2 regions of the Hydrogenophaga bisanensis genome follow, and region 1 is predicted to be linked to the other one. Evidence: predicted binding sites of a transcription regulator. Region 1 holds the regulator's gene; the other holds the start of a gene.
The links. The regulator FNR, encoded in region 1, switches genes on or off when oxygen is low (the NO sensors DNR and NnrR bind a similar motif). The targets are predictions, from matches to a motif close to TTGATNNNNATCAA.

Region 1 (3,387 bases):
ATTCGAACCCGATCTTGCGGGCGGTTTCGACCAGCTTGAACACCTGCTCGGCCGGTTGCACACGATGAACCGCCTTCTGGACCGCCGGATCGAAGTCCTGCACGCCAAAACTGAGCCGGTTGAAGCCCAGTCGCGCCAGTGTCTGCAACCGCTGGTCGGTCACCGTGCGGGGATCCACCTCGATGGAGTATTCCCCCCCGGGCACTAGCGTGAAATTGCGGCGCAACATGGTCATGAGGTCTTCCAGCTCGGGGTCCGAGAGGAAGGTGGGTGTGCCGCCCCCCAGGTGAAGCTGGGACACGGCATGGCCCTTGCCGAAGTGCTGGACCTGAAGCTCGACCTCGCGGCTGAGATAGCGAAGGTACTCGGCCGCCCGCTCGTGGTGCTTGGTGATCACCTTGTTGCAGGCGCAGTAATAGCACACAGACTCGCAGAACGGAATGTGCACGTAAATCGACAGCGGCAGCGCCATGGACCCGGCCGCACGCTGTTCCAGTGCCTGGATGTAGTCGCTTTCAACAAACGCCTCCACGAACCGATCAGCGGTGGGATAGGAGGTGTAACGGGGACCGGGCACATCGAACCGCTTGAGCAGTTCGTCTGAAATGGCATGACTCACGGAAGATTCTCCAAACTTGTCTGGAACTGTGCACGAACGCATGCCTGCGCCCCTTGATCTTCATCAAGCGCCTGGCGACTACTGGGGAAACCACCGTCATCAAATCCGCGCCAGCACTGTGTTTCTCGACACCCGACAATCCTTTGGGTTAAGCTTGCGCGCGAAATACTCGCAAAAAGCATGGACATCCAAAGCATCAAAGTCGCCTGTTCGAGTTGCAACCTGCGGGAGTTGTGTCTGCCGATGGGCCTCAACGCGGACGAAATCGACAAGCTCGACAGCGTCATCAGCACACGCCGGCGGATCAAACGCGGGACGTCACTGTTCAACACCGGGGACAAATTCACCTCGCTGTACGCGGTCCGTTCAGGGTTCTTCAAGACCTGCATCACCACGGCAGATGGCCGGGATCAGGTGACCGGCTTCCAGATGACGGGCGAGATCATCGGCCTGGATGGCATCGTCAACGATCGGCACTCCTGTGATGCGATCGCGCTGGAGGATGCCGAAGTCTGTGTAATGCCTTTTGATCAGGTGGAGGAACTCTCCCGCGAGTTCACCACGCTCCAGCACCACGTGCACAAGATCATGAGCCGAGAGATCGTCCGCGATCATTCGGTGATGCTGCTGCTGGGCAGCATGCGGGCGGAAGAGCGTCTGGCGGCCTTCCTGCTGAACCTGGTGCAGCGCCTGCACGCGCGCGGGTTCTCCCAGTCGGAACTCATCCTGCGCATGACCCGCGAGGAGATTGGCAGCTATCTGGGCATGAAGCTGGAGACAGTCAGTCGCACCTTCTCCAAGTTCGTGGAGGAAGGCATCATCGAGGTGAAGCAGCGCTACGTGCACATCAAGGACACGGACGCCCTGCGAAAGATTGTCAACCCTCAGCCCTGCCGCTGAGTCGAGGGTTTGCCGAGGCGCAAGCAACGCGCCCCGGTATCAGTCAGTTGCAACCGTTGCGGGCGCAGTCCCTGGGTCGTTCGTCGGGCGGCACGGGACAGCGGTTGACCTCAAACGGGGACATCGCAAGCATGGTGGTGAGTGTGCTGGACGCCATGGCAAACACCCAGAAGACAAAGAACGCCAAGGTGTACACCGCCTGACGGGACATGGCCACCGGCTCGCCGAACCAGTGGAGATCACCCGGGTCGACCACCGCGAACACCAGCATTTCCATCACACCAGCGACCAGAAAAGCTGGCCAGGCAATCCACATCCATCTTTGGGCTTTTCCCATCGTCTGCTCTCCTGACTGACTGGTGAACGGATCCCCGGCATTCATACGGTGTGCGCCCAAGTCTGGGCGCACGAACCGTCACTTGCCCGCAGGCACCACCGGCGACGCGGCGTGGTTGCGCGCCTGATGGGCGGGCTGCATCCGGATGAGCGCCTCTTCCCGCGCCTTGCCTTCCAGATCCTTGGCGGCCGCCAGGTCCCGCTCGTACACGACCTTGTCCAGCACGGGGTCGGGGTTGCGCACCGCCAGGATGACCGTGGCAATGCCCGCCACGACCACCAGCAGCGGACCGCCGACGACCAGCCACATGTGCGGGACACGCCACCACGCGGTCGGCACGGGATGGCGGCTTGACGGAGCAGAATCTGACGACATGACGTGGTCCATGGAGTACCTTGGGAAGATCAGTTTAGCGGGGAACCAGAAACACGGCCTTTTCGACCACCTCGTCCACCGAGTCGCCGGTGGAGCGGATGGTGAACCGGATGGGGTGTGAGCCCGGTGATGCCGCATTCGGCGGAATCTGGACCGCCATGGGAGCGGAGCGAACCTCAGTGGGCAACACCTCCACCTCGGTCTCCGACGCGATGGCAATACCGTCCAGTCCTTCCACCGTGACACGGTAGACCTGCCTCTCCTCGGTGGCATTCATGATCTGGAGACGGAAGACGTTCTCGATGCGGCCGTGCTCGACCATTCGAGCCAGGGATCCGCGATCGCGAATCACGTCCACCTTGAGGGGGGTGCGCAGGAACAGGCTGGTAAATACCGCGATGGTGATGACCGCCAGAATGGTGGTGTACACCAGCACGCGGGGACGGAACGCGTGCCGGATCATCTCCTGGCGAGTCCATCCCTGGGCCATGCCGTTCTGCGTGGAGTATTTGACCAGACCGCGGGGATAGCCCACCTTGTCCATCACCTCATCGCAAACATCGATGCAGGCGCCGCAACCGATGCACTCGTACTGAAGGCCGTTCCGGATATCGATCCCGGTCGGGCACACCTGCACGCACAGCGAACAGTCCACGCAGGAACCCAGTCCAAGCGCCTTGGGATCCGCCTTCTTGGAACGGGCACCTCGCGGCTCGCCGCGCGCCTTGTCGTAGGTCACAATCATCGTGTCCTTGTCGAACATGGCGCTCTGGAATCGCGCATACGGGCACATGTACTTGCACACCTGCTCACGCATCCAGCCGGCATTGCCATAGGTGGCAAAACCGTAGAAAAAGACCCAGAAGGTCTGCCATGGCCCCAGGGACGCGGCCAGGGTCAATGTGGCCAGTTCCCGGATCGGGGTGAAATACCCGACGAAAGTGAAACCGGTCCACAGGGCAAACAACACCCACAGGAGGTGTTTCAGGCCGCGCTTGCCGAACTTGCTGGGCGACAGTGGCGCCTGGTCCAGACGCAGGCGCGCCGAGCGGTCGCCTTCGACCTTTTTCTCGATCCAGAGAAAAATCTCGGTGTAGACGGTTTGCGGGCAGGCGTAGCCGCACCACAACCGCCCCGCCACCGCGGTGAACAGGAA
Region 2 (3,387 bases), on a different contig from region 1:
TGGACGTGGAGCCTATTCACATCGACTACCGGGTGCTCGCCGGTGTGAGTGGGCGGGTCGGCACCCTCGATCACCTGGCCTTCGACGCGCTGCGACAGGTGGGTCAGGGGTTCCTGCATGATGGCCTGCACGGGCGCGAGCTGGATCATGCGGTTCGCGAGGCACTGTCACAGCTGACAGGTCACTTTCCGCGGCCACCTGCACTGGATCCCCGGGTGCGCTGGATGATGACGGAGATCCAGAGCGATCCGGGCCGTCCGTTGACCGATCTGGCAGCCGAACTCGATCTGTCGGTGGAGCACGCGTCCCGGCTGTTCTCCAGCCAGGCCGGATTGCCTCTGCGGACGTACTGTCTGTCCAGCAAGATCCGGCTGGCCGCCCGCTACCTGGGAAGGGGGCGTTCGTTGACGGAGGTGGCCCAGATGGCCGGGTTTGCCGACTCCGCGCATTTCGCCAAGGTGTGGACCCGCTGCTATGGGGCGCCACCGTCGGTGTACTTTCCGGTGGACCGGATGCAGGTCGATCATTCGGCGTTGCCCAGGTGGATCCAGCCACCCAGGTACTGAGCGCTCAGCAGGCGTTCAGCTGCAGCTGACGCTGCCGCAACCGCTCATGGTGGCCGGACGCACCTTGCCCGGGTCTGCCAGGGTTTCGGTACGGGAGTCGAAGCCGACATCCTTCATGTGCAAGGCCAGGCCTGCGTCCATGGTGGCGGCATGCTGCGGAAACCACTCCACCAGCGCTTCGGCCAGGCGGTTGATGATGTCGGTGTCACCCTTCTCGAAGTGCTCGACCACCGCATTCATGGTCTCGAGGATGGTGGCGTGGTGGCTCGCGTGGCAGTTGTCCGCCGCAAAGCCGGTGGCCACCATCCAGCGTTCCTCCTGTGCGAAGTGCTCGACCGTGTGGTCGATGAAGCGCTTGTACAGGGCCAGCTGCTCGTGCTCCGGTGTGGCCAGCAGCTCGTTGAGCATCTCCACGAATTCCTCGTGGGTGTCGTCCATGCGGGCATCGCCCGTCTGGAGCTGGGGTGCCCAGGTCAGGCCCTGGGTGGTGTCGGCGGTGGTGGGGTTTTCCATGGCGGCAATTCTGGAGTCGTCGCGGTGCAGAAGGCTTGACCGATGTCAACAGCCATCGATCACCATGCTCCCGGGTCCAGCATGTTACCGCCGACGTTGCCTGCGGTCAGGCGGGCGTCTCGCGCCCCAGCAGCTGGTCCACGGCCGCACCCATTTCCGGGGTGTGCAAGGCCGCGTCCAGTCGCGCCAAGGGCGGCAGGGCCAGGTAGCTGCGCAGGTGGTGGGCATCGTCGGCCTCATCCATCGCGGGCTGGTATTGGTCCAAGGATTCCATTCTGCCGTTGGCCAGGCATTCGCCCAACCTGGCACACAGGTAACCAAGAGCCATCATGGGCGCCCGCTCTGGCCGCGCCTTGGCGGCTGGCGTGACCAGCACCCGCCCGATGCCCGCCACGTCCTCGACCAGCGAGGCGGGCAGGCCCCAGTGCCGCATCATCAGCGCACCGGTCTCCACGGCGCTGATGCCGATCAGTTCCTGTTCCAGGCGCGCCCTGCCCAGGCGGTCGGCGGCCAGCCATTCGGTCAGCCGGCCAGCGGGCAGCATCGAGGCCATGGCCAGCTGGCCGACAAAGCTCAGCACCACCTGGGTGGACAGCGACCCCTGTTCGGACCAGTGCAGGGCCTTGCCCAGACGCACAGCCAGTTCGCTGGCGCAGGCGCTGGCCTTCCAGATGCGGTCAAAGGCCTGTTGCGCCTCGGCCAGCTTGGGCTTGAAGGCCTCGGCCAGCATGTACTGCAGGCAGATGTTGCGCACGCTGTTGATGCCCAGGAAGGTCACGGCCTGCCCCAGGCTGGCCACCGGCTGGCGCAGGCCGTACATCGGGGAGTTGACGGCGGAGAGCACTTTGGCCGCGATGATGGGCTCGGCCATGATGAGCTGACTCAGTTCGGCCGAACCGGCGCGCGCCAGAAAGTCGGGTGACAGCAGTTGCTGCATCGATTGGGGCGGGCGCGGAATGCCCCGGATGGTTTGCAGCAGCTGCTCGCGCCGCTGTTGCGGGAGTGCGGCGTCCGTGATCCACTGGAATGCCGCCAGGGCGGGAGGTATCGGCGCGGCGGGGGGCGGGACCGGCGACGGTGATGCCGTCACGGGGGGCATCTGCGGCGCGCTGCGCTGGATGGGCGCGGCGGCGCCGCTCACGGGGGCGGTTCTTTTGCCGGGCGCCGTTGGGCTGGCCGGGCGCCGGGCGAACCACCAGACGGCGGCCACGGCGAAGACAGCGGCAATCCAGAGCATCAATACAGTCACGGGAGTCCTCCAGGCATGGCCGCGACTTCTGAGGGCGGCACGGTTGTGATGCCTATGGCATCGGCAACGGCCGCCGGATCTTGATTCCGTCCGGCTTGGCCCTGCCGCCGTCTGTCCGAAGCCGGTGCGGTGTTCAGCCCTGTCGGTGGTGCGGGCGTGTGGCCAACGCGTCGGTCAAGTGTTCCACCACCAGCACCGCCTTGGCGAGGGTCTTGCCCGGGTTGCGGATGCTGTGCTGCACATCGGCGGGGTAGCGTGCGCTGTCACCTGCCTTGAGGGTCTGGTCGCTGTCTGCGGCCTGCACGCACAGAACGCCGCTGAGCACCGACAGGTGTTCGCGCGCGCCCGCGTCATGGGCTTCCGAGGCCAGCACACCGCCGGGTTCGACGGTGAGTTCGTACCACTCCACCTGTCCCGCCAGCGCAATCGGGCCCAGGATGCGCAGCGAACATTTTCCGTCGATGCTGGCCGTCACGGGGATCGCATGGGCAGCCACCCGCTCAACCATGGGTGAGGCCTTGGCGGTCTGGCCAGGCGCCAGCAGGTCGGTCAGCTCGATGCCCAGCGCACTGGACAGTCGCCAGAGCACGGCCACGGTGGGGTTGGCCTGGTTGCGCTCCACCTCGGACAGCATCGACTTGGAGACCCCCGCGCGACGGGACAGCTCGTCGAGCGAGAACTTCTGGGCTTTGCGGACTTCCTGCAGCCGCGAGCCCACCGCCGGAGGACCGTCAGAGAGCGGGGTATTGAAGGGCGCTTGCGTCATGGTTGATTTGATCGTTAAAATGAACAAAAGTTCGATATATCGAAATTGTTCGTCGATTCATTCTATCCCGTTCAGTCATGTCCACCGCCAGTCCTACCCCTAACGAGCAGCCCGGCCACTTCCTGCAATTTGCCAGCGACAACACCTCTGGCATCTGCCCCGAAGCCATGCAGGCACTGGTGGCGGCCGATGTGGGGTTTGCGGCGTCCTACGGCAACGACCATGCCACCCAGCAGGCCTGTGATCGCATCCGCGAGCTGTTCGAAGCCGATGCGGAGGTGTTCTTCGTGTTC

Region 2: a site for FNR is predicted at 1,115-1,128, ahead of ACFQNJ_RS03965 (bacteriohemerythrin). Genes of this name have one in related genera too.

Annotation. Positions count from the first base shown of each region.
Region 1 covers NZ_JBHTBX010000001.1:179,816-183,202, forward strand. The annotation lists gene hemN (oxygen-independent coproporphyrinogen III oxidase) at 1-619, opposite strand, end outside; gene fnr (fumarate/nitrate reduction transcriptional regulator Fnr) at 800-1,519, shown strand; gene ACFQNJ_RS00895 (hypothetical protein) at 1,563-1,856, opposite strand; gene ACFQNJ_RS00900 (FixH family protein) at 1,935-2,231, opposite strand; gene ccoG (cytochrome c oxidase accessory protein CcoG) at 2,266-3,387, opposite strand, start outside.
Region 2 covers NZ_JBHTBX010000002.1:267,420-270,806, forward strand. The annotation lists gene ACFQNJ_RS03960 (helix-turn-helix transcriptional regulator) at 1-566, shown strand, start outside; gene ACFQNJ_RS03965 (bacteriohemerythrin) at 582-1,079, opposite strand; gene ACFQNJ_RS03970 (HDOD domain-containing protein) at 1,186-2,328, opposite strand; gene ACFQNJ_RS03975 (helix-turn-helix domain-containing protein) at 2,462-3,094, opposite strand; gene ACFQNJ_RS03980 (threonine aldolase family protein) at 3,172-3,387, shown strand, end outside.